DNA from 3 places in the Glutamicibacter soli genome. Region 2 is predicted to be linked to each of the others. Evidence: predicted binding sites of a transcription regulator. Region 2 holds the regulator's gene; each other region holds the start of a gene.
What was found. The regulator LexA, encoded in region 2, represses DNA repair genes until DNA is damaged. The targets are predictions, from matches to a motif close to TCGAACANNTGTTCGA.

Region 1: the regulator LexA is predicted to act here: its motif matches at 6,002-6,017, upstream of ACTX90_RS11185 (LysM peptidoglycan-binding domain-containing protein).
Region 3: the regulator LexA is predicted to act here: its motif matches at 1,974-1,989, upstream of ACTX90_RS09320 (DUF6504 family protein).

Annotation. Positions count from the first base shown of each region.
Region 1 covers NZ_CM125969.1:2,359,941-2,370,385, forward strand. The annotation lists gene ftsL (cell division protein FtsL) at 1-302, opposite strand, end outside; gene rsmH (16S rRNA (cytosine(1402)-N(4))-methyltransferase RsmH) at 445-1,437, opposite strand; gene mraZ (division/cell wall cluster transcriptional repressor MraZ) at 1,609-2,022, opposite strand; gene ACTX90_RS11165 (SCO2097 family morphological protein) at 2,515-2,898, opposite strand; gene dinB (DNA polymerase IV) at 3,080-4,255, opposite strand; gene ACTX90_RS11175 (polyprenyl synthetase family protein) at 4,413-5,519, shown strand; gene ACTX90_RS11180 (Rv2175c family DNA-binding protein) at 5,616-5,969, opposite strand; gene ACTX90_RS11185 (LysM peptidoglycan-binding domain-containing protein) at 6,175-7,899, shown strand; gene ACTX90_RS11190 (sensor histidine kinase) at 8,005-9,489, opposite strand; gene ACTX90_RS11195 (NAD-glutamate dehydrogenase) at 9,499-10,445, opposite strand, start outside.
Region 2 covers NZ_CM125969.1:1,217,852-1,228,296, forward strand. The annotation lists gene hflX (GTPase HflX) at 1-1,465, shown strand, start outside; gene ACTX90_RS05800 (ATP-dependent DNA helicase) at 1,458-3,455, shown strand; gene lexA (transcriptional repressor LexA) at 3,568-4,287, opposite strand; gene ACTX90_RS05810 (LysM peptidoglycan-binding domain-containing protein) at 4,544-4,897, shown strand; gene ACTX90_RS05815 (histidinol-phosphate transaminase) at 4,988-6,094, shown strand; gene hisB (imidazoleglycerol-phosphate dehydratase HisB) at 6,116-6,736, shown strand; gene hisH (imidazole glycerol phosphate synthase subunit HisH) at 6,737-7,372, shown strand; gene ACTX90_RS05830 (CG2302 family histidine operon protein) at 7,374-7,523, shown strand; gene priA (bifunctional 1-(5-phosphoribosyl)-5-((5-phosphoribosylamino)methylideneamino)imidazole-4-carboxamide isomerase/phosphoribosylanthranilate isomerase PriA) at 7,549-8,286, shown strand; gene ACTX90_RS05840 (SseB family protein) at 8,641-9,522, shown strand; gene ACTX90_RS05845 (MFS transporter) at 9,557-10,445, shown strand, end outside.
Region 3 covers NZ_CM125969.1:1,955,588-1,966,032, reverse strand. The annotation lists gene ACTX90_RS09335 (PIN domain-containing protein) at 1-49, shown strand, start outside; gene ACTX90_RS09330 (hypothetical protein) at 94-699, opposite strand; gene ACTX90_RS09325 (CHAP domain-containing protein) at 792-1,541, opposite strand; gene ACTX90_RS09320 (DUF6504 family protein) at 2,029-2,337, shown strand; gene ACTX90_RS09315 (DNA polymerase III subunit alpha) at 2,371-5,829, shown strand; gene ACTX90_RS09310 (HAD family hydrolase) at 5,860-6,543, opposite strand; gene ACTX90_RS09305 (VOC family protein) at 6,592-7,032, opposite strand; gene ACTX90_RS09300 (hypothetical protein) at 7,197-7,373, opposite strand; gene ACTX90_RS09295 (MFS transporter) at 7,370-8,773, opposite strand; gene ACTX90_RS09290 (helix-turn-helix domain-containing protein) at 8,853-9,500, shown strand; gene thrS (threonine--tRNA ligase) at 9,609-10,445, shown strand, end outside.

The sequences.
Region 1 (10,445 bases), 1.1 Mb from region 2:
TCAGAGAGGTCAATCAGTCCGGGCGCACCCGGGGCGACGAGTCCGAGGTCGGAAGCCTTGCGAGCCAGTGCCTGCGGTGCCGAGAGCGACTGGGCATCCTTGAGCAACGCCTGGTTCTCCTGGGAGAGGGCGCGTTCCTGATTGCGCAGGGAAACGATGTCGTACTGGCGCTGGGCCACCGAGGTGTTCATCAGGACCAGGGCCACGATGACCGCGACGAATAACATGACCATGACCACCGAGGTGACGACCATGGATCGCTTGTTCGTCTCGTTGATCCGTGGGACCAACGAAAGAGTCACGCGCTGAGGCGTGTCAGCAAACTTGAGATCGCTAGCGGAAACGGGCTCGGGGCGCACGGCGCGGGCAGCACTGCCGTCAACAACTGGTTGGGCAGTCATGGCTGCGTTCTTTTGCACTCGGCGCTGGGCTCGTTGGCTCATACTAGCTCCTCTTCAGAACTCGTTCCACGGCCCGCAGGCGGGCTGAGGCGGCACGTGAATTTTCTGCAATTTCAGCTTCGCTGGGCTTTTCGGTTCCCTTGGTGAGAACCTTGAACTCAGCTTTGTGTTCCTCAAGCTCAACCGGGAATCCCGGAGGGGCCGAGGAGGTCGATCCCTGGACGAAGTGTCGTTTGGTGATCTTGTCTTCCAGCGAGTGGTAGCTCATGACCACCACTCGGCCTCCGATGTTCAGTGCGCCCATGGCGGCCGGGATGGCTCGCTCCAGGACGTCCAGTTCTTCGTTCACGGCGATGCGCAGTGCCTGGAAGGTTCGCTTGGCCGGATGCCCGTGGTTGCGGGCCGCCGCGGCGGGAACAACGGATCGAATGACGTCCACCAGCTGGGCGGTGGTGGTGATCCGTGCCTTGGCCCGGGCTTCGACAATCGCAGTGGAGATCCTGCCGGCGAATTTCTCTTCGCCCCATTGGCGGATGATCCGCAGCAGTTCCTCGCGTTCAAGGTCGTTGACCAGATCTTCAGCGGTAGGTCCGGCCGAGGTATCCATACGCATGTCCAGCGGAGCATCATAGGAGTAGGCGAACCCCCGTTCACGCTCATCTAGCTGGAGGGAGGAGACGCCGAGGTCGAACAGCACGCCGTCGACGCCGGGGAAACCGAGATCGGCTACAACGTCGGCGATCTCGTCGTAGACCGCGTGGACGAGGTCGATGCGGTCCTCGAAGGGACGCAGACGGGCCCCGGCAAGCTCGTGGGCTTGCTCGTCGCGGTCCAGGCCGATCAGGTGGAGATTCTCGAACCGCTGGAGGATGGCCTCCGAATGGCCGCCCATGCCCAGGGTGCAGTCGACGACGATTGCCCGACGTCCCTCTGCGTTGGCTCGTTCAATACCCGGAGCCAGCAGATTGACGCAACGATCCAGAAGTACCGGAACATGTCGTTCTGATGCTGGTCGCTGGGAATCCTGATTCGTCACTGCGCCCCCTTTCGCGTTCAAATCGGTGCTGAGATCAGATCCCCCTCCAACCGTTGACGGCGAGACATTCTGGCTCCGGGGAAGTGAAGCCAGAAGATTTCGCCTTCAAGGTGGCTGGAGATCTCATCCCAGCTGCTTGGTTGACCTGAGTGGCCGCCCCTGATCGGACGACTAATCCTCGTCGGTCTCGGAAAACACTTCTTCCTGTTCCTGCAGGTACTGCTGCCACGCTGCGGAATCCCAGATCTCGATGCGGTTACCCGCACCAATCACCGTTACCTCGCGGTCGAGACCGCCATAGGTGCGAAGCACCTGCGGGATTGTGACTCGCCCCTGCTTGTCGGGAACTTCATCAGACGCACCGGAAAGGAACACGCGGGCATAGTCCCTGGCCTTGCGGGACGTCAGCGAAGCCTGAGCAAGTTGCTCATGTTGCTTCTCGAACTCTCGTTGGCTGAAGACGTAGATGCAGCGTTCCTGTCCCCGGGTCAAGACCAGCCCATAAGCTAACTCGTCACGGTATTTGGCAGGCAGAATCAGGCGCCCCTTTTCGTCGAGTCGCGGCGTGTAAGTTCCAAGGAACATGCACACCGCCTTTCTCCGCGAAGTGGTCAGAATCCCCGATTCCCTCTACTGCACTCCACTTTACTCCACAACCCTCCACTGTCAACGCACCTACCTGGGTTTGCCGAAGGTTTAGACATAAAAAATAGCGTATTTCCGCGTGTTTAAAGGAGAAAATGCAGTGGAGGCTCCAGGGGCAGCTGTGGACCGAAAGGTGCGGAAGAATCCCTATAAGGCGCGAAAATGCACGTGTTTTCGGGATTTGGGCCCTCAGTGGTGGAAGGTGGAGGGGCTTGGGGAGGGAAGTGGAGTCGGTGGTTCGACAACCGGAAATGTTTCCCTAGGAAATTGCCGAGAATCGCAATCCCGGCCATGTCGGCGGCGAGGCACCGCGCAGGACCTTCCGGCCGCCCAAAGCGCCATCATGCCGCACGGCCTGTGGAATGGCCCAAAAGACAATTTAAAAAACAAAGAGGTGCAACCCTCGGGTTACACCTCTAAATGCGATCAGCTCTAGCCGTCAGACTGGTCCCGCTTGCGCTGGTTCCACTTTTCTTCGAGTCCACTCATGAACTGAGAATTGTTCTTGGCATTGGATCCTGCGCGGGGCTTGGCGCCCTGGCCGATTTTTCCTGCTGCCGACTTCTTCAACGCCAACATGACTCCACCGAACATCACCGCGAATCCGATGACACCAACAACGATGATCTGCTGGGAGATACCGAAAATCAAACCGGCCAGCCCGAGAATGACCAAGAGGATACCCAGCGCGATGTTGCGGGTTGAAAGCCGCCCCGTGCTTGATGGGGCTTTCATGTTGGAGGCAAAGCGACGGTCTTCGTGCAGCTGCTTTTCCAACTGCTCCAACAGACGCTGCTCGTGTTCCGATAGCGGCATCGCCTTCTCCTTCCAATGACTTTCAGACGATCATGCACCGTCTACAGGTTCAACGCCTCATGCTCGGGAAAAGTTCCCAGTCATAATTCGAACCCACTTCTAGGATAGTCTCTTTTGACGTCGCCCTGCTAGTTGATCTTAACCACTGTTAACTTAGGCATTGGTAGGCAAAACATGCTCTTTACTCCTTGGGTCGCAGAAAACGCGCCGGACCGGTGGAGGACGTCGGGAATTTCTGGCTGATCAGGTCGGCGATCCGCTCGGCCTCCCGTGTTTTTTCGTCTCTGGGATCCAGGCTCAGCTGAATCCCCTGTGCCGAGTCTTCAAGCCGTTCGGCTCTGACCCCAAGCAGCCTGATGGGCTGGGCCAGCGGCCACAGGTTGCGGAACAGGCTAATCGCTTCGGAACTGATCATCGAAGATGAATCTGTTGCGGCGGCGAGGGTCTTGGACCTGTTGATCCCACTGAAATCCTGGTACTTCAACTTGATTCCCACGCCGCGAGCCACTTTGTCTTGGGCGCGCAACCGCTGGCCGACCCGGTGCCCGAGCCTCAGCAGTTCGCGCTCCAGTACGTCCTTGTCCCGGATATCCGTGGAAAATGTATGTTCGGCGGAAAGGCTCTTCTCCTCCCGCACGGGTTGCACCGGGCGGTTATCTATGCCCTGGGACAGCAAATACAGAGCCCGGCCATGCTCCCCGAATTTCTGTACGAGCCGAGATTCAGGTTCGGCCGCGAGCTGGGCCACGGTGTCGATGCCCAGCGAGTGGAGCTGGTCTGCCGTTCGTTTGCCCACTCCCCACATCTTGGTGACCGGAAGCTGATGCAGGAATTCCAGGGTGCGTTCCGGCGCGACGACCGTCATCCCGTTCGGCTTGGCATACGTCGAAGCCAACTTGGCCACGAACTTGTTGCGGGCGATGCCAACGCTGGAAGGCAGGCCGAATTCGCTCTGGATGTGCTCTCGAATCCGCCGGCCGATGGCAACCGGCCCTCCGAGCATCCTCATGCTCCCGGTAACGTCGAGGAATGCCTCATCGACGCTGACCTGTTCCACCACCGGGGTCACGGTGTGCAGGTAAGCCATGATCCGTTCGGAAATGGCGTTGTACTTGCCGTGGACCGGCTCGACAATGTTTGCTTCGGGCATCAGCGCAATCGCCTGGCTCATCGGCATGGCCGAATGAACTCCCCTGGCCCGGCAGTCGTAGGAGGCCGACAGGACCACACTGCGCCCACCCGGGAATCCGACGATCACTGGCTCGCCGAGAAGTTCGGGATGGTCGATAAGTTCCACCGAGACGAAAAAGGCATCCATGTCCACGTGCAGGATCGCGCGATGCTCTTTGTCATTCATGACAGCTATATTAGTGCGCGCTTCCGACAGTGCGCTGGCGGCCGAACACCCCGGAACTGCATTTGCACTTGCCCATGGCATCCGGGAAATATCCTCCCGGATTCCCGGTAGAGTTGATCCTAGCCATCTGCCCCTTCACGCGGAGAATTGATTTTGCATGTCGTTGCCTGAAACCGTCTCGGCCTTTGAGCCTGAAGTCCAGGAGCTGAGCCGGAGCTATACGGACGCCGTTGCCGCAAAGCTTGAGGACTTCCTTTCCGACAAGAATGATGAAGTCTCGTCAATTACCACCAGCGCAACTGAAATCGTCAACGCGATTCGGGATCTGACACGGGGCGGCAAGCGGCTCCGTCCGCTATTCGCCTACTGGGGATTCCTGGGCGCAGGCGGCGCCAGGGATTCTGCAGAGGTCATCCAGCTGGGCGCCGCGCTGGAGCTTTTCCAAGCCGCGGCGTTGATCCACGACGACATCATCGACAATTCGGATACCCGCCGCGGGCGTCCGAGTGTGCACAAGCACTTTGAAGCGCAGCACAAGTCGCTGGGCTTGTCCGGCAGCGCCGCGAACTACGGCATGGCCAGCGCCATCCTGACCGGCGATTTGTGCCTTTCGTTGAGTGAAGAGCTTTTCGCGGCGATTCCAAGCGTTGACGCCGCTACGCGCACCATCTTCAATCGCATGCGGACCCAGGTCATGGCCGGGCAGTATCTCGACGTACTCGAAGAGTCGGCCGGCCCCGCCTACGATCCGGCCGAAGCCGTGAAGCGCGCCCGGACCATCGTCCGCTACAAGTCGGCCAAGTACTCCACCGAGAATCCGATTCTGCTCGGCGGTGCGCTCGCCCGCGCGAACGTTGAGCTGCTCGATAGCTACAGCGCGTTCGCACTGCCCTTGGGCGAGGCGTTCCAGCTTCGAGACGACGTGCTGGGAGTCTTCGGCGATCCCGAGATCACCGGCAAGCCGGCCGGGGACGACCTGCGTGAAGGCAAGCGGACCGAACTCATCGCCCACGCACTGCTGCTGACGTCCCCTGAGGAACAGGACTTCATCCAGAACAGGCTCGGCGCCCTGGACTTGTCCGACGCTGAAGTGCAGAAGCTCAGCACTATCCTGCAGGGCAGCGGTGCGTTGCAGGAGACCGAACGCAGCATCAGCGAACTAACTGTCCAGTCCTTGCAGGCTCTGGGAGAAATCCAGACCCACGACCTCGCGCTGGCCGGCATGAAGTTCCTCAGCGATGCAGTCACCAAACGCAGTAGCTAGCCCTGCGGAACATCACCGATAGATAACAATAGGTCTCGACTTTCCTTCCAAATAAAGGAATGTCGAGACCTATTCTTTATACAAAGCTTCGTGTATCTACCAAGCCAATGCTTGCGCGCGACGGCGAATCTCGGTCTTGCGGCCCGAGCGCAGCGCGTTCATCGGGGTGCCCGGAAGCGACTCGTCCTCGGTGAAGAGCCACTTGACGCTCTCTTCATCGGAGTAGCCCGAGTCCTTCAACACCGACAAGGTACCCTTGAGGCTCTCGACAACCGCGCCATCCTGAACGAATTCCGCAGGAACCGAACGAACCTTGCGCTCGCCGATGCGTAGAGCCACGATCGTACGCTCATCAAGCATGCGATGCACGCGGCGAATATCAATGTCTAGTTCTTCGGCCAGATCGGGCAGGGTCAGCCACTGGCCAACAAGTTCTTGAATGTCATTCACCCCTTAAGGTTCCCATAAATTGCGATTCACCGCAGAAACTTTGTTCAAACCAGTCACAGCTGTTTCCATGCGTCACACAAGTAGTGTAAATTTTCATGTATCACTTTGATAACAATTGCAACACAAACAACTCCTGAAGCAGCCGGTTCAGGTGCACTTGTGACTGTTCGCGATTATCGCAACCGTACAAATGAGGAATGACTCTATGCCCCACAAAGCGACCCATGTCTCCACGCATGCGCTAGGTGTTGTCGCAGGTGCAGCGATCCCCGCTGCTGTCATCGGCAGCCTCGCCTTGGCCCCGGCTGCGTACGCAGCGCCAGCAGTATCGGTAAACACCCCAGGCTCGGCCGCGAAGTCGGTAACACCCGAAAACATCAAGATCGCTGAAGATCAGATCAAGGCACACCTGATTGCTTCCCGCGTGCCTTCCCTGGGCCTGCCTGCCAAGGCCAGCACCAAGGAAATCAAGATCCCGGCAGGCGCCAGCTTGTCCAGCTTGGCGGTGGAGTACAAGACCACCGTTTCCAAGCTGAAAGACCTGAACGACCTCAAGAGCGACTTCATCGTCGCTGGCAAGACCTTGAAGGTGCCAGGCCACGGTTCCTCGTCGTCGAAGTCCTCGAAGTCTTCGAACACATCCGCAACCAGCAGCTACACCGTAAAGTCCGGCGACACGCTCAGCGCGATCGCGGCCAAGCACAAGATGAGCCTGTCCGACCTGCTGAAGAAAAACGACATCTCCTCCAGCACGAGGATCTTCCCGGGCGACAAGGTCAAGGTCGATGGCGGATCAGCCGAAAGCTCCAGCAAGCGGTCATCGTCGAGCAAGTCCTCGTCGACCAGTTCCGGCTCGGCCAGCTACACTGTGAAGGCCGGAGACACCCTCGGCGGCATTGCCATCAAGCACAACATGAGCCTCTCGGCTCTGCTGAGCAAGAACGGCATCTCGGCCAGCAAGCCGATCTTCCCGGGCGACAAGCTCACCATCAACGGCTCGGCCAACTCCTCCAGCTCCTCGGGCAAGTCCTCGTCTTCCTCGAAGCCTTCCGGCGGAGCGAGCTACACCGTGAAGTCGGGCGACACCCTCAGCGGCATCGCGTCCAAGAACGGCATGAAGCTGGGCACCCTGTTGAGCCTGAACGGCATTTCGGCTTCCAAGCCGATCTTCCCGGGCGACAAGATCAAGGTCTCGGGCAGCGCTTCGTCGTCCTCTTCGTCCTCCTCGTCGTCCAAGCCTTCGGGCGGATCGTCCAAGGCTTCGAGCTACGCGGTGAAGTCCGGCGACACCCTCGGCGGCATTGCGGCCGAGCACGGAATGAAGCTGTCAGACCTGCTGGACAAGAACCCGCAGCTGAGCACCTCGACCCCGCTGCAGATCGGGACCAAGGTCAAGGTCAGCGGCTCCTCGGTGTCCTCGACCTCCACCGGTGGATCCAAGAAGAAGATTGGCAACACCTTCCTCGGCCGCACCTATGCCGACCACGTGGTCAGCAGCGCGAACGAGAACAAGGACTACCTGGACTCGATCTCGGTGCCGAGCCGCAGCGAGATGCAAAGCATTATCGTGTCCACCGCCAACCGCATGGGCGTTGACCCGGCGCTGGCGCTGGCGCACTCCATGCAGGAGTCGGGATTCAACATGCGTGCGGTCTCCCCCGCCAACGCCCTGGGCGCCATGCAGGTGATCCCGAGCACCGGCGAGTGGATGTCCTCCCGCCTGGGCAAGAAGCTGAACCTGCTCAACCCGCAGGACAACGTGACCGCAGGTGTTGCAGTCATCCGCTACAACCTCGACAACACCGACAACCTGGACGATGCCATCGCCGCGTACTACCAGGGCCTCGGCGGCGTGAAGAAGTACGGCATGTACGACGACACCAAGCGCTACGTGGCCAGCGTAAAGTCGTTGATGAAGCAGTACCGCTAAATACTGCGCAAGGGGCGGCCCGGAGAAGTTTCCACTTCTCCGGGCCGCCCCTTGCATTGCGCCCGGCGTGCGCGCACCAGCTGGCCGTTTCGCGGTCTTGCGACGCTAGGCCCGCCGATCCAGGGTCAGCGGCATTTCGATGACTACCCGCGTTCCCCCCTCGTCACCGGGCAGCCAGCGGATTTCCCCAGACAGCTCGCTGGTCACCAGGGTGCGCACGATCTGCAGGCCGAGACCTTCACGGCGCTCCCCTTCCGGCAGCCCGTGGCCGTCGTCCTCGATGGTCACCCTGAGCCAGTCCTTGGAGTCGGTGCCGAGATAGCGTTCGGCGATCAGTGCCACCTGTCCGTCGCGGTTGGCCAAGCCGTGCTCCACGGCATTGGTCACCAGTTCATTAATCACCAACGACAGCGGGGTGGCCAAGTCGGCGTCGAGCATGCCGAACTCCCCTTCGCGGCACGTGGAGATCTTCTGCCCCGGCGAAGCGATTTCAACGATCAGGCGGAACTGGCGGTCCATCAGGTCGTCAAACTTCACGGTTTCGTTCAGTCCCTTGGACAGGAAGTCGTGGACCGAAGCAATCGTGGATACCCGGCGCATGGCCTGTTCCAGACCCTGCTTGCCTTCGTCCGAGCTCATGCGCCGCGACTGCATGCGCAACAGCGCCGCCACGGTCTGCAGGTTGTTCTTCACCCGGTGGTGGATCTCGCGAATGGTCGCGTCCTTGGTCACCAGCTCCTTTTCACGCCGGCGCAGTTCCGAGACGTCCCGGCACAGGACCAGTGCGCCCCAGCGCTTGGATTCATCGCGCAGCGGGATAGCGCGCAGGGAGAGGGTGACGCCGCGGTACTCGACTTCAGTGCGCCACGGCATCTTGCCCTGGAGGACCAATGGGAGGGTTTCATCGACCACACGGCGGTCGCGAACCAGCGCCATGGTCAGGTCGGCCAGCGGCTGGCCCTGCAGCACGTCGGCGGCGCCGAGGCGGCGGAAAGCCGAGACCGCGTTGGGGCTGGCGAATTCCACCGTCCCTTCCACACTCAAGCGGATGAAGCCGTCGCCCACGCGGGGCGCACCGCGGCGCGAGCCGGTGGGGCTGGCGAAGTCGGGCCACAGCCCCTTGGTGCCCATGGCCAGCAAGTCGTCTGCGCTTTGCCGGTAGACGAGCTCCAAGTTCGAGGGGGTGCGCGACTGGTTGCGGTCGAAGTGCGAGGTGATCACCGCGACGGTCCGGTTCTGGCGAACCAGCGGGACAGCCTGAACGGTGGTCAGTCCAGGAATCAAATCGGCGCCGGGATGCTCGGCCGAACGCTGGATGGTTCGGCTGTCCCAGGCGCGGTCCACCATGATGCGCAGATCCTTGCGGATGCGCTCACCGACGAAGTCGGTGTGGAAGGTCGTGTGCGAGGTGGACGGGCGCACATGCGCCAAGGCGACATAGGATCCATCGCCGGTGGGGAACCAGAGCACCAGGTCTGCGAACGCGAGGTCCGCGACCAGCTGCCAATCCCCCACCAGCAGGTGGAGCCAGTCCTCATCACCGGGGCCGAGGTCGGCTTTTCGACGTAGATCTTCGGTGATGAGGGCCATTAGGGGTGATTACCTCCGGACGATGGAACGCAGCAGGCGAAGGGCCACGGACAGCGATGCCATGTCATCGCGTTCCAGGCTGTTCACTTCAGCGAACATTGCCTTCGCACGATCCAGATTAGCCGCGTTTGCCTCTTCCCACGCCGCAACACGCTCTGCCACGTCGGTGATCTGGCCCGAGGATTCCAGAACGTCGTTGGTCAGGTCGATGATCGTGCTGTACAGGTCGTCTCGCATGGCCGCGCGGGCCAGCGCCTGCCAGCGGTCGGAACGCGGCAGGTTGGTGATGCGGTTCAGCAGCGTGTCGACATTGAACAGGTTGTAGAGCATGAAGTAGGTCTGCGAGACCTTCTCCACGTCCTCCTGGGTGCGGTGCACCAGATCCGCCACGTCCAGCAGCGCGAAGGATTCGAACTGCGAGGCCCACATGCTGGCGCGGCGTTCGCCGATGCCGTTGGCCAACGCATCCGCATGCCACTGCTGGAAACGTTCCTGGTCGTCGCCGCGCAGCAGCTGCGGCAGCTCTTCGCGCAGCTGGGTCACGATCGACTCGTAGCGCTCCACCGCCTGGCCGACCAGCAGTTCCTGGTCGACGCGGTTGATGAACCAGCGGGTGGCCCGGTCCAGCAGGCGGCGCATGTCGTGGTGCTGGCGTCCCCAGTAGTCCACGTCGGTGCCGGCAGGCTGGGAGTTGATCGCGTCGAATTGAGCGTCGAAGCGGTAGACCTCGCGCAGGGCGCAGAAGACCTTGGCAATGTGCACTTCGCTGGCGCTGGTTTCCTCCATCGCGCGGAACACATAGGTGATGCCGCCGATGTTCACCATGTCGTTGGCGATCACCGTGGCGATGATCTCCTTGCGCAGCGGATGGGACTGCAGCTGGTCTCCGAATCGCTCCACCAGGTGCTCCGGGAAGTACCGGCGCATGGTCTGCGCGAAGTATGGGTCATCGGCCA
Region 2 (10,445 bases):
TCAGGTGCAGCATTTCGCATCCGATGATGAATCCATTTTCTCTGGTCAGGCGACCGCCCTGAACCGTTTTTCCTCCGGCTATTCCACCTATGACGGTGAGCAGGACGACCTGGCCGAGCGTCGCGCCCTGCGACGCGTTGCAGGCCTCTCTACGGAGCTCGAAGACGTCACCGAGGTGGAATACCGCCAGCTGCGCCTTGAGCGTGTGGTGCTGGCCGGAGTCTGGACCGATGGAAGCGTCACCGAAGCGGAGAATTCGCTGCGCGAATTGGCAGCGCTAGCGGAAACCGCAGGCTCGGAAGTACTCGACGGTGTTGTGCAGCGCCGCAGCAAGCCAGACCCGTCGACGTATCTGGGCTCGGGCAAGGCCATGGAGTTGCGCGAGATCGTAGCCTCCACTGGCGCCGATACCGTGATTGTCGATGCCGAACTGGCCCCGTCGCAGCGCCGTGCGCTGGAAGACGTTGTCAAGGTCAAGGTCATCGACCGCACCAGTTTGATCCTGGACATCTTCGCGCAGCATGCGAAGTCCCGTGAAGGCAAGGCCCAGGTCGAACTGGCCCAGCTGGAATACCTGCTTCCGCGTCTGCGTGGCTGGGGCGAATCCATGTCCCGCCAGGCCGGCGGCCGGGTGGGCGCCGCGGGCGGCGGCATTGGTTCGCGTGGCCCGGGTGAAACCAAGATTGAAATGGATCGCCGCCGCATTCGCGACCGCATGGCAAAATTGCGCCGTGAGATCAAGGCGATGAAGCCGGCCCGAGAAGCCAAGCGCGCAAACCGCCGCCGCAACGACGTTCCCGCGGTCGCCATTGCCGGCTATACCAATGCCGGGAAGTCCTCCCTGCTGAACCGACTGACCAATGCCGGGGTCTTGGTGGAGAACGCGCTGTTCGCCACCCTGGATCCCACGGTGCGGCAGGCGGCCACCGAGGACGGGCTGACCTACACGCTGGCGGATACGGTGGGTTTCGTGTCCAACCTGCCAACGCAGCTGGTGGAGGCTTTCCGCTCGACGCTGGAGGAAATTGCGGATTCCGACCTGATTCTTCACGTTGTTGATGCCTCGCATCCGGATCCGGAAGGCCAGATCCAGGCAGTGCGTACGGTGCTGGGCGAAGTCGATGCGCTGAACATTCCCGAGATCATCGTGCTGAACAAGGCTGATGTGGCTGACCCATTTGTTATTGAAAGGGTCCGAAACCGCGAATCCAACACCGTGGTTGTCTCGGCACACACCGGTGAGGGAATCAAGGAGCTTCTGGCGAAGGTCAGCTCTTCAATTCCGCGCCCGGGAGTGCAGATGGAAGTGCTGATCCCATATAACCGCGGGGATCTGATCGCGAAACTTCATCAGAGTGAGTCTGAAATCCTTGAAAGCGAGCATCTGGAGAACGGAACCAGATTAATCGTCAAGGTACGAGAATCGTTGGCAGCAGAGTTGGAGACTTTCAACCTTCATGGATAAGCAAGAGCAGGCCCTTGACCTGCTGGAAGCCGCAGTAACTTCCATGGGCGGCGCCATGCGCGCCGGCCAGCAGGAAATGGTCAAGCACGTTGTATCGGCGCTGGAAGACGAAGAGCATCTGCTGGTGCAAGCAGGAACCGGTACGGGCAAGTCCATGGGCTACCTGATCCCGGCACTGGCACACGCCCAGACCAGCGCCAAACCGGTAATCGTATCGACTGCAACCTTGGCGTTGCAGTCGCAGATCGTCGGACGTGACGTACCTCGGCTCCTGGAGTCTCTCAAAGGCAAGCTTTCGCGACCCATGGACGTGGCCCTGCTCAAGGGCCGCTCCAACTACCTCTGCCAGTACAAGCTCGGCGGCGGATACCCGGAAGACGACGAAGGCACGTTGTTCTCCATGGATGAGCCCGCCGCGCCCAGGGGACAGACATTTTCCCCGCTGGCCAGCGAAGTCATGAAGCTTCGCGAATGGGCCGAGCGCACCGACACAGGGGACCGGGACGAACTGGTCCCCGGAGTCAGCGACAAGGCATGGAAACAGGTTTCGGTGTCCGCCATGGAGTGCCTTGGCTCCCAGAAATGCCCTATGGCCGATGAATGCTTCTCAGAGATGGCCCGCGCCCGGGCCGCCGAATCCGACGTGGTGATTACCAACCACGCCCTGCTGGCGGTCTCCGCCTTCGAAGGGCTGTCGGTGCTCCCGGACTTCGACGTCGCCATCATCGATGAGGCCCACGAGCTCCAGGACCGCGTCACCAGCTCGGTCTCAGGGGCACTGTCGGCTCGTATGGTGCTCACCGCAGCGGGCGGGGCCAAGCGCCATTGCGCCGTCAACGTTGACGAATTGGTCAAAGCCACCAACAGACTTGAAAAGGCCTTGACCGGCGTACCGACCGGGTTGTTGCAGACCGGCCTGCGCGAGGACATGGGAATCGCCCTGAACGACATCGTGGAACAGGCCCGGCTCATTCTCGCATTGACGAAGCCTGAAGCCAACGCGCCGGCCGATGGTGGTCGCCAGACCGCCAGGTCGCAAATGCAGGCCGTCATGGACGACGCCATCCGCATGCTCGAAGCCGAAGACCGCCGGGAGGTGCTCTACACGACCCGTCCGCGAGAATTTGTCGAAGGCCGCGGCTATGTCGAGGCGGATGACAACCAGCCGGCGACACTTAACGTGGCACCGCTGTCCGTGGCCGGAAAACTGCGCGAAGGACTCTTTGACGGTCGTACCGTCATCTTGACCAGCGCCACCTTGGCCATCGGCGCGCAATTCGACTCGGTGGCCGGTTCACTGGGGCTCCTGGGTGCCGGTGCACCGTCATGGACAGGCATCGACGTCGGCAGCCCATTCGATTATCCGAAGCAGGGCATCTTGTATGTCGCCAAGCACCTGCCCAAACCCGGCAGGCAGCTTGCCGCCGAGACCCTGGACGAAATCGAGGATCTGATCAAGGCTTCGGGCGGCGGCGCGTTGGCGCTGTTCACCTCGAAGCGTTCTGCCGAAGAAGCGGCGGCGATCTTGCGCGAGCGCCTCGACGTCGAGATCCTCTGCCAGGGTGATGCGAGCATGAAGTCTCTGGTAGCGCAGTTTGCCGAGGAACGGGACACTTGTCTCTTCGGCACCATGACTCTCTGGCAGGGCGTAGACGTGCCTGGCGACTCCTGCCGTTTGGTTATTATCGACAAGATCCCGTTCCCGCGTCCGGACGATCCGATCTCCAAGGCCCGCACCGAAGACGTGCAGAAGCACGGCGGTAACGGTTTCATGCAGGTTTCGGCCACCCACGCCGCGATCCGTCTGGCCCAGGGCGCTGGCCGGTTGATTCGTTCCGTGTCGGACAAGGGCGTCGTGGCAATCCTCGACTCACGCATGGCTACCGCACGCTACGGCAGTTTCCTCAAGGCCTCGTTGCCGCCGATGTGGCCCACCGTGGACAAGAAGACCATCACCGGTGTCCTCAAGCGGATGGACCCGAACCGCTAGATCGGTATTGGTTCATTCCGCGGAAGCCGGCACGGCTGAGCCCGTGTCGAAGCAAAGAGCGCTGGGACGCAGTCATATTGAACTGCACCCCAGCGCTCTTCGATTTGTCGGATTAGAGCGAACGCATGACCGATACAACGCGTCCCATGACGGTCGCTGCATCACCGAGGATCGGCTCGTACCGAGAATTCTGCGGCAACAACCAGGTATGACCGTCGCGCTGCCGGAACGTCTTCACGGTAGCTTCTTCATCGAGCAATGCAGCCACGATGTCGCCGTTGTTCGCAGTTTGCTGGCGACGCACAACAACCCAGTCGCCGTCGCAGATCGCAGCATCAACCATCGAGTCTCCTGAGACTCGAAGCATGAACAGCTCTCCGTGGCCCACCAGCTGGCGCGGAAGCGCGAACACGTCCTCTACCGTCTGATCTGCAAGGATCGGTCCACCAGCGGCGATACGGCCAACCAGCGGCACCATAGTGGTGTCCGCGGAGGTGCTCAGCTCAATGATCTTCGCATCTTCCTTGCCGGCCTCTTCCGCTGGCTTGGGCGCCTCGGCCGCTGCGGCATCCTCGCTGAGCTGCAGCGGCAGCAGGATCTCCATGGCACGAGGTCGGCGTGGATCACGACGAAGGTAGCCGAGCTTTTCAAGCTGGCTCAACTGGTGCGTGACACTCGACAGGCTCTTGAGGCCCACGGTGTCGCCGATCTCGCGCATCGACGGCGGATAGCCGTTCTTTCCGATCGAGCGCTGGATGGTCTCGAGAATTTTCTTCTGGCGGATCGTCAGCGAACGTGCATTCGATCGGGGAGTGCGCTCTGAAGCTGACATGACCTTTAGCCTTCCCTAATCACCGGTCGTGAGCTGGGCGGATGCCTAACTGTCGGAAGCCAGTGATGTTATGTATTCGTTCCTCTTCTACTTCGAAATCTTAGTCGATGTGAGGGAGTCTTTCAAAGATTTGTTCGAAAGTGTCTGGACAATTTCCGCGAAGTTCTGTTAGAAAAGATATACGAGAATCGAACACATCTTCGAAAACAGTATTCGAAGACAGGTTCGCATCATGCCACTGTTGAGGAGAATAGTCATGGCAACCGCCGCACTTGACTCGAAACGCACCAAAGAACACATGAAGATCCGCATCAATCGTCGCGGCTGGGCCGTGCTGGTTGGGGTCCCGGTGTTCATTCTGACCATCGCCGCCGCATTCCTGATCACCATGTTCACTTCAAGTGCCCAGGCGGCGTCCAACTCGCCGCAAGGTGTTGAAACCGTGGCCGTGACCGTCATCCCGGGCGACTCGTTGTGGGATCTCGCCCGTGAATACGCCGTAGGCTACGACGTGAATGCGGCCATGGAGCATATCACGGAGATCAACGCACTGGACTCCAGCGAGATCCGCGTTGGCGACACCTTGGAGATCCCGGTGTTGGCCAACTAGCCGGTCAAACCCTCAAAATGGCGACAGGTATTGTTACCAAGGTTTGTCGCCAATTCTTGAACCGACGACTGCGCCATTAGACTTAATGACGTGAATGTCCGCAGTGAACTATTGAGTCAGCTGCCCTTGCGTGAGAATCTCCGCGGGCTGTCCCCTTACGGTGCGCCACAAATTGACGTACCAATTCAGCTGAATGTCAATGAGAACACCCATCCGCTTCCGCAGACCGTGATTGATGCAATCGCTCAAGAAGTCTCCAAGGCAGCGGCCACGCTGAATCGCTACCCGGATCGTGAATTCGTGGAATTGCGTGAACTCCTAGCCAAGTACCTGGGCCACGATCTGGATCGCGAGAACATTTGGGCCGCGAACGGTTCCAATGAGATCCTGCAGCAGATCCTGCAAGCCTTCGGTGGCCCCGGTCGAAGCGTCATGAGTTTCGGCCCCACTTATTCCATGTACCCGCTGCTGGCCAGCGGAACCGATACCGAATACATCGCCGGCCAACGCGCCGATGATTTCACTCTCTCGGCCGACTCTGCTGCCGCGCAGGTACGCGAGCACACACCGAATATCGTTTTCCTCTGCTCTCCGAACAACCCAACCGGCACGGCATTGGGACTGGATGTCATCGAGGCTGTCTACGAGGCAGCCTCCGAGACCAACGCTATGGTCATCGTCGACGAGGCCTACGCTGAATTTTCACTGGCCAAGACCAAGTCGGCACTGAGCCTCCTCGGAGGTCGCCAGCGCTTGATTGTCAGCCGCACGATGTCCAAGGCCTTCGGCCTGGCTGGCGCCCGAGTGGGCTACTTGGCTGCGGCACCGGAAGTCACCGATGCGATTCGGCTTGTCCGCCTGCCCTACCACCTCTCTGCAGTGACCCAGGCGACCGCCATTGCCGCGCTGAAGAACGTTGACCTTCTGCTGGCACAGGTCGAAGAAATCAAGACCCAGCGCGACCGCATCGTGAGCACCTTGACCGAGCTGGGTTTGAAGCCTTCGGTTTCAGACTCGAACTTCGTCTTTTTCGGCGGCCTGGACGACCCCCACGCCATTTGGCAGGGGCTTCTCGACGCCGGAATCATCATCCGTGACAACGGAATCGCCGGCACCCTGCGAGTCACCGCGGGAACTGAGGCCGAAACCACCGCCTTCTTGGAGCGGCTGACCGAACTGCTCAGCGCACAGAAGTAGAAAAGACAAGCGAAGGAAGACATGTCTGCCGAATTGATTGGCGCACGTCGCGCCCGTATGGAACGAGTCACCAGCGAATCCTCGGTATTCGTTGAACTGGATCTCGATGGCTCAGGCGTCTCGGAGATCAGCACCACCGTGCCGTTCTTCGACCATATGCTCACTGCCCTGTCCAAGCACTCGCTGATCGACCTCACCGTGCGTGCAACCGGCGACACCCATATCGACGTACACCACACAGTGGAAGACACCGCGATCACCATCGGCGAGGTGCTGCGTGTTGCCCTGGGCAACAAGGCGGGTATCCGCCGCTTCGGCACTTCCTACGCACCGCTGGACGAAGCACTAGCCCGCTCCGTTGTAGATGTCTCCGGGCGCCCCTACCTGGTGCACGGCGGCGAGCCGGCCGGCCAGGAATACCATCTGATCGGTGGACACTTCACCGGTTCGATGACCCGTCACGTTTTCGAGGCGATCACGTTCCACGCGCAGATTTGTGCCCACATCGAGGTGCTCTCGGGCCGCGACCCGCACCACATCGTCGAAGCGCAGTTCAAGTCCTTCGCCCGTGCCTTGCGCGAAGCCGTCGAGCACGACGAACGCATGGGCGACAAGATTCCATCCACGAAGGGTGCCCTTTAAGTGGCAAAAAAGAAAGTTGTTGTCCTGGACTACGGTTCGGGCAACGTTCGCTCGGCAGTGCGTGCGCTTGAAGCCGCCGGAGCCGAGGTAGAGCTGACCGCAGACGCGGACAAGGTCCAAGCGGCTGACGGTCTGGTCGTTCCCGGCGTCGGCGCCTACGCATCGGTCATGGACCAGCTGACCAAGCTCGGTGCACTGCGCTGGATCGGTCGCCGTATCGCCGGCGGCAAGCCCGTGCTCGGAATCTGCGTTGGACATCAGGTCTTCTTCGACGAAGGCGTGGAACACGGCGTCAAGACGGCGGGTATTGGCGAGTGGCCAGGCACCGTAGAGCGGCTGCAGGCTGATGTCATCCCGCATATGGGCTGGAACACCGTTCGTCCGCCGGAAAACACCAAGCTCTTTGCAGGTATCGAAAACGAGCGCTTCTACTTCGTGCATTCATATGGAGTGCAGAAGTGGGAATTCGACGTCACCCAGCCGGCAATGACTCCGCCGCAGGTTACCTGGTCCACCCACGGAACCCCATTCATCGCAGCCGTTGAAAACGGTGCCTTGTCGGCAGTGCAATTCCACCCGGAGAAGTCTGGCGAAGCTGGCAAGAAGCTGCTGAGCAACTGGCTGGAGACTCTCTAGAATGTGGTCGATCGTACTCCTCGGGGTCGGCGCATTTCTTGCCGGCGGAGCAATCTCCTTGAAGAACCAGAAAGCGCACCTGTCGTGGATCATTGCCGCGTGGGGCCTGGCAGCTGGTTGTGTCATCGCAGCATGGGTCTTGACCCTCTAGTTTCAAACTTTCGAAGAAGGACAACATGAGTGAGCAACCAATTCTCGAACTGCTTCCCGCAGTAGATATCGCCGGCGGACAGGCGGTTCGCCTGGTGCAGGGTGAAGCCGGATCCGAAACTGGATACGGCGACCCTCTGGAAGCGGCGCTGGCCTGGCAGAACGACGGTGCAGAATGGCTGCACCTGGTCGACCTCGACGCCGCCTTCGGTCGCGGCAGCAACATCGAGATCGTCCAGCGAATCGCCCAGGAGCTGTCCATCAAGGTTGAGCTCTCCGGCGGAATCCGTGATGACGCGTCACTAGATCGCGCACTGGAATTCGGCGCCACCCGCGTGAACCTCGGGACGGCCGCACTGGAGAACCCGGAGTGGACCCGCAATGCCATTGCCCGCCACGGCGACAAGATCGCCGTGGGCATGGATGTGCGTGGCACTACGCTCTCCGGCCATGGCTGGACCAAGGACGGGGGAGACCTCTGGGAGGTGCTTGCCCGCTTGGAGGATGCCGGCTGTGCGCGCTACGTCGTCACTGACGTCACGAAGGACGGAACCCTGCGTGGACCCAACGTTGAATTGCTGCGCGAGATCGCCTCGAAAACCAACAAGCCGGTTGTCGCATCGGGCGGTATCTCTTCCCTCGAAGACCTGCGTGTTCTGCGTGCGTTGGTGCCGGAAGGCATCGAAGGCGCCATCATGGGCAAGGCCCTGTACTCGGGGCAGTTCACGCTGCCCGAGGCGCTTGAAGTGGCAGGCCGTCGCTAAATAGGTCTGAGCCAGACCTTTGAAGTCGTGGATCGGTTGGAAAAATCCAGCCGGTCCACGATTTTTTATGAAGCCGAATATGAACCTCCTGCGGCGTCTGTGGCCAACGGCGGGGGACGGATGAGCCCCCGCCCAGGCCGCGAACTGCGCCCTGCGGGACATAGCCCGGCATTGCCGTGGCAAACAGGCTCTCGGATTCCGTGTCCTTGCGCATTATCATTTCAAGATGCCACATCCGCCGCGTTGTGGCCAGGCTCGAATATCTGAAGTGTGCCCAAGGTCTCGTGGGCAAGCTCATGCCCGAGTCCCTGAAACTTGTTCTTCCACCGGGGTTCTCACAGATAGCATGGATCTATGAGCACCGCGCAACCTGAATCCGCACCCAAGCGCCACCTGCCCGGACATATCGCCGCGGCACTGGCGCGGGCAGGTTCCCCGACTGATTCCGCAGGTCAAAGCTGGGAAGGCCGGGACCTGGCCGGTGATGAAAACCCGCTGCACAAGTTCGACAAGGACGACGGACTGGCAGATGAGGCGGTGATGCAGGCGCTGGCTGATCTGCGAGCCGGCAACGGCAGCGAGTCCGGCGTCCACCAGTCGCTGGCCAACGCCCGGGTTTTCGTTGCAGTAGTAGCCCAGCTTGGCGAAGAAGCGATGACCGAGCACGGCTTCGCCTCCGACAAGGAAGCCGACATGGCCCTGGTCAAGATCAAGGGGCCGGACGGACGCATGGCCTTGCCGGTGTTCACCACCGTGGAGCGGCTCCAGGCCTGGCACAACGAAGCGAGACCAGTCGCGGTCTACGCCCCGCGCGCCGCGTTGTCTGCGGTCAGCGAAGAATGCCAATTACTGGTGCTGGATCCGGGCGGCGACTACACGTTTGTCCTTCGACGACCGGGCATGTGGAACCTTGCCAAGCAGATCGAATGGACACCGAGCTATCTGAACCAGGGCATTGCTGAAATCGTCCAGGACGCGACGAGTGGCTACGCCCAGCTTCGCAAAGTGCAGATAGCACCAGGCCGAGGTGTTGGTTCACGAGATGCGCAGGGCAACGCAGTGCCCGGAGGCGGCTCCGGACCGGAATTGAACCTGCAGTTCGTTTTCGCGGCAGGAACCAGCGAAAACGATGCGCGAGAGATCGCGACAAATATTCACGGGCTATTGGCTCGAAAACCCGAGTTCGCCGAGGCGGTGGACTCGATAGAAATCAGCTTGCTCAGCTCATCCAGCTAGGGATGGGCCTACACGAAGAGGAATACTCCGCGTCATGAAGAACTACTGGCAGATCCTGCGTCAGCCTCAGATCGCTTCGCTGCTGGTTATCGGCATGGTCGCTCGGCTTCCTCATTCGGCGTTGGGCATGCTGCTTTTGCTCCATCTGGTCACGAACCTGGACCAGAGCTGGGTTTCCGCCGGCTTGGTGACAGCCTTGATGACCATTGGCATCGCGATCGGCGCACCTTGGCGCGGTGCCCGCGTAGACATGTGGGGTCTGCGCAGGGCGCTGATTCCCTCGGTCATCGTCGAAACAGCGGTCTGGTGCACAGTCCCGCACGTCACGCTGGTATGGATCTATCCGCTGGCTTTCATCGGCGGGCTCTTCGCCCTGCCGGTCTTCTCCGTGGTCCGAACCGCCTTGGGCGTGATGACCACCGGCGAGCAACGGCGCACCGCGTTCGCCCTGGATGCCACCGCCACCGAACTGGTGTTCATCGTCGGCCCGGCAGCCGCAGGTATCGTGGCAACGCAGATTTCAAGCACCATCGGGCTGAGCGTCATCGGCGTGACGGCCTCGGCGGCCGGATTGGCCATGATGCTCTTGAACCCTCCGACCAGCAGCGCCGACCCCAAGGCGTCGGCAAACAAGTCCAACGCCCACGAAGAACGGCTCGGCGCCGAGGCGAGCTTCATCGCCGCGGCTCCGGTAGGCGTGCCGGAAGTTGAAGGCGAATTGATTCTGGCCGGCATGAAATCTGCGCGTGCCAGGATCAAGAAGCGCGGCAAGAACTTCAAAAACCGCTTCAACTGGGTCAGCGCCTCGGTGCTCGCGGTCTTCATCGCGGCCTCCGGAGCAGGAATGCTGCTGACCGGCACCGAGGTATCCATCGTGGCTGAACTTGAAGCTGGCGGGAACAGCGAACAGCTTGGCCTCGTGT
Region 3 (10,445 bases), 740 kb from region 2:
ATCGACTGGGCTCACCGGGAGTCCTCCGTGGCCTCCGGCTCAGACGTGAAGTCAGCTGTAAATAGCCGCGTCAGCCCGCGCCGGCCAGCGTCGCTAGTCCAGTTCGAGGTCACCGCCAGGAACAACCTTGTCCACCAGCCACGAACCGTCCGGCTGCAACAGGGCTACGCCGTCCATCAGCCGGCCGCCATCCTTATACTTGGCGTTGAACTTGACGAAGCCCTGCTCGTAGTCGTCCGTGACGCTCGCTGAGATGAAGGTGTCGGTAGGGGCGAAGTCCACTTCGGTGACACCGAAGCCTGCGTACAGTTCATCGGTGATGTACGGGCGCATGCCCATGAGCCAACTCGCCTTGTCGCCCCCTGGGTTGGCCCAGGCTGCGGCGAACTTGGCCACGACCTTTTCCGGGTTGGTCACCTCTACATCGTGATGCGCTTCGCCGTCGGCCAGCTGCAGCGGACCGTCGGGGTTGAAGGTTTCGGTTGGCGAAGCAGAAGCAGTGGGTGAGGCTGATGGCGACGGTTTTGCCGTGGCGGCAGGTGAGGGAGATTTGCTGGGCTCGTGCTGGATTTGATCTGATAACAGCGTGGCAGTTGCCCGCGGCTCGGAGGACGGATCGCTACTGTCCTGGCCGCCCAGGAATTTCACGCCCAGGAAGATCGCCAGCGGGATCAAGACGACCGCCAGCACCCCCCCCACGAGCGCGGCGTCCTCTCTAATTCAGCTTCGATCATTGTCCTGAGCCATGGTTCCCTTTCGGCAGTAGTCTGGGGCAAGGTGCCCCGGGTTGATTATCCCTGTTCACGTGGGGTTCTGAGCAATCCAGCAGCTTCCGCGCCGTCGGCCTTGTCGGCGTTCTTGGTGTCCTTTTCCTCATCATCGGCATCCTTCCCTCCAGCGAGGGTCTGCTGGCCGTCAGTCTGAACGTCGGCGATGTGGATGTACCCGGAGACGGCGTCTTTGTGCAGAGTCATGGTGGAGTAGCGGGAGCGCTCGCTCTGGCCCAGCACGGTGGAGCCGTAGTACTGCTTCAGGGTTACCATGTCGCCGTCGATCGACTTGACGATCGCCACGTGGCCCATGCCATAGACCGAATAGTACTGGTTTGACTCCCAGGCATCCTGCCAGGCCACCGCCCCCACTGTGGGGGCCATGTCGACTTTGTAGCCTTTCCTCTTCAGCGAATGACCCCAGTACTTGGCACTGCCCTGGCCAGCCATGCCCATTTTGGCCATGGTGAATGGGTAGGGCTGGCCGGGCTCCCAGCCCATCAGCTGGTTCACACGCCATGCGACGAAGGAGACGCACTCGCGCTTGTACAGGCCCCACGGGTCAGCTCCCGGGTCCTGGGAACCCGCACACCAGGAACAGTCTCCCTGCGGGTCGCGGTAAGGGTAGTCGCCATCCCAGGACAGTGTCCCGCCGGTGTTGCTCACTGGGCTGGTCCCGGCCATGCCGCCTCCGGCACAATCGGAGCCGTCGGACTGACCGCCGGTGCCCCCTTCAGTGAACACCGCGTTGTCGCCCTCAATGGTTTTCACGTTCGGGTCCCATGCGGTTGCTCCGCCGGTGCCGCTGCTTCCGAACACTTCCACGTGCAGGTGGTCGTAGTGCAGCGTCGTGTCATTCCAACCGCGCGAAGCCAGGTGCTTGCCGAAGCCGCCCTCCTTGTAGGGCTTCCACCCGGTTTTGGCGCCGAGCCAGATTTGGTTGCGTCAGATGATGTAGTTGACGCCCAGCTGGTCCTTGTTCTGGATAACACTTGGACCAATCACACCTCGCAAATGCCGTGCGATTCTCGTGGAACTGTGGAATTCCCGTCGGACCGAGATGCTCTCAATCCCATGCAATCGATATGGCGCTTCTCCTGGATGAAGCTCCGTGGGCGAGCGCTCCCCTTTGGCTCGATCCGCGTGGGGCCTCCTTATGCACCAACCCAAACTGTCGGCCGGGGTGACTAGTGTAGCTACCGATCGAACACATGTTCGAATAGAATGAATTTGTTGAGTAAGGAGCGCACACGTGGGCATGTTCACCGAGCCGATCGAGGTTACCCGCGCAGCGAACGGAATACCGCTGCGCGTCACCTGGCGAGGGAAAGACTACCGCCTGGTGGCTGAACCCGAACGTTGGTTCGAACGCCGCAAATGGTGGGAGGAGAACATGAGGATCCCGCGTGGACTAGGGGCAGGAGTGGCCGATTATGAGATGTGGCGACTGCAGCTGGCCGATGCCTCGGGCCGTTCGGAGCCGTTCAGCATCGACGTCAGCTTCGATGCGCAGAGCACCCGCTGGCGCCTGGTCCGCCTGCACGAGCAGCATGCCCGTAGCGCGTGAGGCGCCACTCGAATACATGTTCGAGGCGATGGCATGAGCTTCACGCACCTAAATGTCGCCTCCTCCTACAGCGCCCACTACGGGGTCTCCACCCCGCCCCAGCTGGCCGCCGCCGCGCACGCCATGGGCGCCGAAGCGCTGGCTCTCACCGACCGTGACGGGCTCTACGGGGCGGTCAAGCACGTGGCTGCCTGCATGGAACACGGGCTGCACCCACTGCTGGGCGTGAATCTGGCACTGCTCGACACCCCGGGCCATGCGGTTGGCCGGATCATCCTGCTGGCCCGCGGGCGCAGCAACGGAGCCGGCTACGCGGCCCTGTGCCGCAGCATCAGCCAAGCCCACCAGGCGCCCCGCGGCATTCCCGGGTTGACCCGGCGCCAGCTCGCCCACCGGGTGGCCTCCGGAAACCTCATGCTGCTAGTCGGCGGGGAATCCGACGTGGCCCGGGCGCTGGCCCGCGGGCAGTACGCCAAGGCCCGCGCGCTGCTGGCCGACTGGAAAAAACTGGCAGGCCCCATGCTGCGCGTGGAAATCACCACCCACCTGTCCACCCCCGGATCCCGCTACAACCTCGGGGAAGCCGGCAGGATGCTGCGCTACGCCGAGGAACTGGGCTTGAAAGCGGTGCTGAGCAACGCCGTGCGCTACGCCGACCCCGACGGCGCGGTCACCGCCGACCTGCTGGACTCCGCCCGCACCCTGAACAGCCTGAGTGAAATGGACTCCTGCCAGCCCAACGGGCAGGGCTGGCTCAAGTCCCCGCAGGAGATGCGCCAGCTGGCCTCCGAAATCGCCCGCGCCACCGAACGCGGCTGGATGCGCAAGCTGCTGCGGGAAACCGAGACAGTCGCCAGCTTCGCCGCCCTGGACCCCGCCGGCGACCTGGGCTGGAAAAAACCTGTCATCCCCGAAGCCTCGGTGCTGGGCCTGCACCGCCCGGCCATGCAGGAGCTGACCGAACGCGTCTACGCCGCCGTGCCCCGGCTGCTGCCCAACGAGACGAAGCACACCGTCGAGCAGCGGCTGTCCCTGGAACTCGGGGTCATCAACCGGCTGGACTTCGCCGGCTACTTCCTCACCGTCGCCGAAACCGTCAAGCTCATCACCGGCATGGGGGTGCGCGTGGCGGCCCGCGGCTCCGGCGCCTCCTCGCTGGTCAACTACCTCCTGGGCATCAGCCAGGTCAACCCGCTGGCCCACGACCTGGTCTTCGAACGCTTCCTCTCCGACACCCGCACCACCCTGCCGGACATCGACATCGACGTGGAATCAGCCCGCCGCCACGAGATCTACCGCAAGATCTTCGCCAGCTTCGGCGAAGAACGCGTGAGCCTGATGAGCATGCAGAACGCCTACCGGGCCCGCGGAGCGGTCCGCGACGCCGGAGCCGCCCTGGGCCTGGAGGACGGACAGGTGGACGGCATCGCCAAGCAGCTGTGGCGCTTTTCCGCCTCCTCCTTCCGCGAAGCGCTCGCCGAGAAGCCGGAGCTGGGCGAACTGGCCGAACGCCTCACCGAGGACTCCCAGCTGGACATCCTGATCGACGCCACCGAACGCCTGGACCGGCTGCCGCGGCACATCTCCATGCACCCGTGCGGCGTCATCCTCTCTGACGCCTCGCTGCTGGACCGCACCCCGGTCCAGCCCTCGGGCATCGCCCTGCCGATGAGCCAGTTCGACAAGCACGACATGGACCTCATGGGGCTGATCAAGCTCGACGTGCTCGGGGTGCGCATGCAGTCGGCCATCGCCTACACCCTTCAGGAGATCGCGCGCCTGCACCCCGATGCGGCCGCGGTCGCCCGCGCCGGGGGACACGCCACCACCAGCTATATCGACCCGGCCGGTCATATCGACCTGGCCAAGGTCCCGCTGGATGACGCCCCCACCTTCGAACTGATCCGCTCCACCCACACCCTGGGCTGCTTCCAGATCGAATCCCCGGGCCAGCGCGAGCTGATCGGCAAGCTCGCCCCCGCCGAATTCAACGACCTGATCATCGATATCTCGCTGTTCCGCCCCGGCCCCATGCAGTCCAACATGGTCAAGCCCTACCTGGAGCACCGCCACGGCTTTGCCCCCGAACAGTACCTGCACCAGGAACTCAAGCCCGCGCTGGCCGAAACCCACGGGGTAGTGGTCTTCCACGAACAGGTGCTGCGCATCCTGGACACCATGACCGGCTGCGGCCTGGGCATGGCGGATGTCTACCGCCGCCACCTGGGCAACCCCGCCCAGGAACCGGCGGTCGAAAAATACTTCCGCGCCAGCGCCGCCGCCAAGGGCTACACCCCGGAAACCATCGACAAGGTCTGGACGGTGCTGGCGGGCTTCGGCTCCTTCGGCTTCTGCAAGGCCCACGGGGCGGCCTTCGCCGTACCCACCTACCACTCGGCCTGGCTCAAGGCCCACCACCCCGAAGCCTTCCTCGCCGGCATCTGGGAACACGACCCGGGCATGTACCCCAAGCGGCTGCTGGTCTCCGAGGCCCGGCGCATGGGCATCCCCATCCTGCCGCTGGACATCAACCGCTCCACCGGGCACTACCGAGTCGAACGAATCTTCGAATACGCTCCTGCCGCGGCCCCCGCCGTGCCCCGCGCACCCGGAACCCTGCGCCCCGGACATTACGGTGTCCGCCTGGCCTTCCGCGACATCCACCAGATGAGCGAACGCGAGGTCGAGCGCCTGGTCGCCGGACAGCCCTACGAGCACCTGGCCGACGTGCGCGACCGCGCCGGCCTGTCCCGGCGCACCTACCAGAACCTCGCGGCCCTGGGTGTCTTCGACTCCCTGCTCACCGGAACCAGCCGGGCGGACACCATCGCCCACACCCAATCCATGGCCCGCACCAGCCTGCCGGCCAAATACCGGCCCGGCCCCGGCCAGCTCACCCTCGACCTCGGGCAGATCGAACACATCAAGAACACCGGAGCGCAGCTGGAACCGGCCGAGATCATCCGTACCGAACTGGACCTCATGCACCTGGATGCCAGCGAACACCTCATCACCTCCTACCGGCAACGCCTGGCCCACCTGCCGATCACCCAGGCCATCGAGCTGCTGCACCTGCGCAACGGCACCGAGGTGCTGGTCGCCGGGGTCCGCGTGGCCACCCAGACCCCGCCCATGCGCGGAGGCAAACGCGTCGTGTTCATCTCCGTGGACGACGGCACCGGCTGCATCGACGCCACCTTCTTCGACGACACCCAGCAACGCACCGGATCGCTGCTGTTCTCCACCCGCATGCTGCTCATCCACGGCATCACCCGGCGCACCGGACCCCGCGGCATCTCGCTGCAGGCGCTGAACGCCTGGGACCTGCACCAGCCCGAAACCCTGCCCGCCGCCGGATACCTGGAGAACGCAGCCCGCCCGCGCCCCAGCTACCGGCCCAAGCTCGGACAGAGCCCCACCGAAACCGTGGGAGAACTCGCCCGCCGCATGAACGCCGAAGGCCTGGACCAGCGCGGAGCGCAAAACATGTAGCGGGAGCCTCGAATACGGGGGATCAGCGCGTCAGGCCCCGCGTACCATGCGGGGCAGCAGCGCGAGCGCAACCGGTTCCCGGCCAAGCCCCGGGGCGCCGACATAGAACGCGCGCATCCCGAGCGCTTGCGGACCCTGGATGTCCGCATCCCAGTTATCTCCCACGAACACCGCATCCTGCGCAGTGATCCCGTGCGCGTCCAGCACCAACTCGAAGATCTGCCGGTGCGGTTTGCGCCACCCCAGCTCTATGGAGGTGAAGACCCGGTCGAAGTACGCGTCCAACTGCAGCTCGCGCAGCAACCGTGGCACCAACACCGCATCATGGGTATTGCTCACCACGCTCAGCACATGATCTGTGCGGAGATCCTGCAAGCACATCTGGACATCAGCGGCGGGGGCAACCTGAGCGCTCCATACGGCAAGATACTCCCGCACCAGGCGGACAAGCTCATTCTCGGCTACGTTAGGAGAACCCAGTAGCTCCCAATAGCGCCGGGCGATCTGAAGCATCGAACACTCACGCCCGGAGCGGTGCGCCGCCGAATCCAGCTCATCCCATGCGCGAGTCCACAACGCATTTGCCTCTGCCTGGCCCACCCGAACCGAAGCCCTGAGCGCAAATTCCAGCGGCGCGTTGAACGCGCTCGGCAGGACCGACGGGTCATAACGCACCAAGGTGCCAAAGAAATCAAAATAAACGTGCGAGGGCATTGGTTCATCTTCCCCCGGGCTGGGAAGAACCAAGTAAACGCGAACCTGCTACACCGAGGACACGTGGCCGTCCGCATCAATGACAAATGACGGATTGTGCACAAAATCCCAGCGGAACCCGTCCGGATCGGCAACGCAGGCGCTCATCCCGCCCCACGGCTGCACGGTAGGAGCCGTAATGGACTGGGCCCCGGCGTCGAGCGCTCGCCGGTAGAGCTGTTCAACTTCCGCATCGGTGTGCACATTGTGCCCCAGCGAAACAGGGGGAGCCTTCTCGCCGTGCCCGATGTCGCCATACTCGTTGGGCATCTGCGTAATGTCCCACAAGGCCAGCATCAAGGAATGCCCGGCGCGGACAAAGGCAATCTCCGGATGGGCTGGCTGCACCAGCTCGAAACCCAGTCCCTCGGTATAGAACCTGGTTGAAACACCGACATCACGCACGCCGAGGGTGATCGCGCTGATGGTCGGCGGGGCCGACTTGTTCATATGACCAGCCTAGGGGGCGTTGACCTCGAATGATAGAGGCAGAGCAACCCCTGTCATTACCCTGACAGGGATTGCTCTGCCTGACCATGCCTTACCTGCGGAATGTGCAAGCAGCTGCGCCATGGAAACCTGATAAGGACGATTGCCGAATTCCGACGTTGCCCTTACAGATAGATCCATTGCTCATTGCGCGGCGAAGACAAATTGCGCTCACGCTGGGCACGGAACTCTTGATTGATACTGCGCGGCGCGTGATGGTGGCGCTGTTCACTGCTGGGGATGCGGCGCAAGCCAAGCCTCCCGGCAGAAACTGACGACCTTGATGCTGGATGGTTTTTCATGCTCGGTTCTCCTTAGCCTGCGGCAGCTCGCCCTCTGTAGACACCACGTCTGCAGATTCCCTCGCCTCCGCTTCGATCTGAGAATTTGCGCTCGCCGGTTCGCTGGTCCAGTGATCCGGGTGCGGGATGCCGCGCACGTGCCGTGAGCACCAGGCGGCGACGGTTGCAACGATCACCAGGGAGCTGAAGAACAGCAAGGTCGGCCCCATGCCCAACCACTGAAGGCCGAGCCCGGTGAGAAACGGCGCCAGCGGCAAAGCCGACAGGGCCATGAACAAGATCAGGGAGTTGGCGCGTCCTGCCATCTCCCGCGGCACCACTGCCATGAAATAGCCTCCGACCGACGCATTCAGCGCCGGAACACTCAGGTAGGCGATCAGCAGCATGGCGCCCAGCCAGATCAGGTTGGTGTTGAATCCCATGAGCAGCATCGCGCCGCCCAGAACGCTCAAGCAGCTGCAGGCAAGCACCCCGCTCCGGAACTTCTCGATCAGGCGTCCGGCGAACAGCGAGCCGGCGAACATGCCCAGCCCCATGGAGGTGGATACCAAGCCGATCACCCAGGGGGCTTCGCCGCGTTGCTGCAATCCGTAGATCAACGTCGTGTTCAGCCCGTTGGTTCCGATATTGATGACGGTGATCAGGATCAGCAGGCTGCGCAGCTGCGGCCTGGCGAAACACCACCGCATGCCTGCCGCGATGCCGGGGGAGACCGGTGCGCTGCTGGCAGGCGAATTTTCCACGGGCTTGGAGTCGGCCTCTGCCGCGCGCAACGGCCCGCGCAGCCCGAATCCCGAAGCGGCGGCGAGCAGCTGCAGGAAACTGACGGCAAGCAGGGCAAATGCCGCGCCCAGTCCGAGCAGGAGTCCGCCCAGCGGGGCGGCTCCCAGCATGAGCACCGAATCGCGCCCCTGGTTTGAGGCCATGGCTCGTCCCAGTTGCTTGGGATGGACCACGTCCTTCAGCGCAGCATTCGTGACCGTGCCAAAGTAGCCTCCGCGCAGTTCCATGAGCACGTGGGCGACGCACAGCACCGCGACACTCAGCGACCCGCTGATACTGGCCACTGCCAGTGCCGAGGTGAGCGCCGCACCGCAAATCCCTCCGAGGAGCATCATGCGCGCCCGGTCGGAACGGTCGGCCACGGAACCGCCGAGCAACGTCAGGCTGGCCCGCGCGGCCAGGCCCACGGCTGCCAGCGTGCCTGCCTGCACCGGCGAACCGGTCAGCGCCAACAGGATCAGCGGCAGCACGAAGCCGTAGATGCCGCCGGCCAGCAGGGCCGTGGTGTCAGCGACCCACCAGATGCGGTAGCCGCGCTGGTGATGCAACGCCGGCAGCCGCTGTGCTCCGGTGTCGGCCATCTGCGACTGAAGCAGGGGAGTCTGGTCTGTGGTCATGCAGCAACCATAGACCCGCAAATAAAGTTGCGCAATAGAACTTGCGCAATTTTATTTGAGCAATTGTTATGCTGAATCCATGACTCAAGCACAGTCGAACGTCACGTTCACCACGCCCATGCTCAAGGCCATGGCCAACCCGCTGCGCCGGCAGATCTTCGATGCGCTGGCGGCCATGCGCACCGGGCGCGCCTCGGATATCGGCGAGCTGCTGGGTCTTGCCCCGAACAAGGTCAGTTTCCACCTGCGCGAGCTGGCCAAAGCGGAGATGATCGAGGAGGCTCCCGAGCTGGCGCGCGACAAGCGCGACCGCGTCTGGCGCCCGGCCGCCACCGGCTACACCACCGGCCAGCCCGCCGACCGCACCGAGGATGGCTCCGCTACCGCCATGAACGCCTACCTCGGGCAGGTCATCCATGACGAGCAGCGCCGCCTCGAAGCCACCTTGGCCCACGCCCAGCGCTGGTACGACAGCGGCGAGGCCAGGGCGGACCTGGCGCAGCTGAGCACCAGCAACCTGATGCTCACCGAGGACGAGCGCCAGGAGCTGCAGCGCCGGTTGGATGCGGTGATCCCGGCCTTCCGCGAGGACCAGAAGAACGGGAAGATCGACAGCTCGCAGCCGGCCTCCGAGCGCAAGCTGTGGCACTATTCGGGGCTGTTGTCGGCCGATGAGCTGTTGAACGGGTCACACTCGGGCGGACAAACGGCACAAAAGCCGAAGTGAACCGGTTGCGCAGCGCAATGCTGAACTAAACTGGGTTCTGGCTGGCTGTGGCCAAGGTATGCCACAAGCTATGAAGCCATCACAGATTGAAAGGTAGAACCCGATCTCATGAGCGAGCAGCTGACTCTCACCATCGACGGCGAGCAGGTACAGGTGGACGCGGGAACGACCGGTTTGCAGTTCTTCGCCAAGGACAAAGACGTTGTAGTCATGCACGTCGACGGCGTACTGCGAGACCTGTCCCGCGAACTCGAAGCCGGAACCACTGTCACCCAGGTAACCATCGCCGATCCTGAGGGTCTGGAGGTGTTGCGCCACTCGACCGCCCACGTGATGGCCCAGGCGGTGCAGCAGCTGCGTCCCGATGCCAAGCTCGGCATCGGCCCGTACATCACCGACGGCTTCTACTTCGACTTCGATGTCGCTGAGCCGTTCACTCCCGAAGATCTGAAGCAGCTGGAAAAGATGATGCTCAAGATCGTCAACCAGAACCAGCTCTTCTCCCGCCGCGAGGTCTCCCCTCAGGAGGCCAAGGCCGAGATGGCCAACGAGCCGTACAAGTGCGAGCTGCTGGCCAAGGCTGATTCGGCCGACACCTCCGGCGAGGGCGTGACCGTCGAGGTCGCCGCCGGCGAAACCACCATCTACGACAATGTGGACCGCAAGTCCGGCGAAACGGTCTGGAAGGACCTGTGCCGGGGCCCGCACCTGCCGAACACCAAGCTGATCAAGAACGCCTTCTCGCTGACCCGTTCGGCCGCCGCCTACTGGCTGGGCAGTGAAAAGAACAAGCAGCTGCAGCGCATCTACGGCACCGCCTGGCCGACCAAGGAGGACCTCAAGGCCTACCAGGAGCGCCTAGCCGAGGCCGAGCGCCGCGACCACCGCAAGCTGGGCGCCGAGCTGGATCTGTTCTCCTTCCCTGACGAGCTGGGCTCCGGCCTG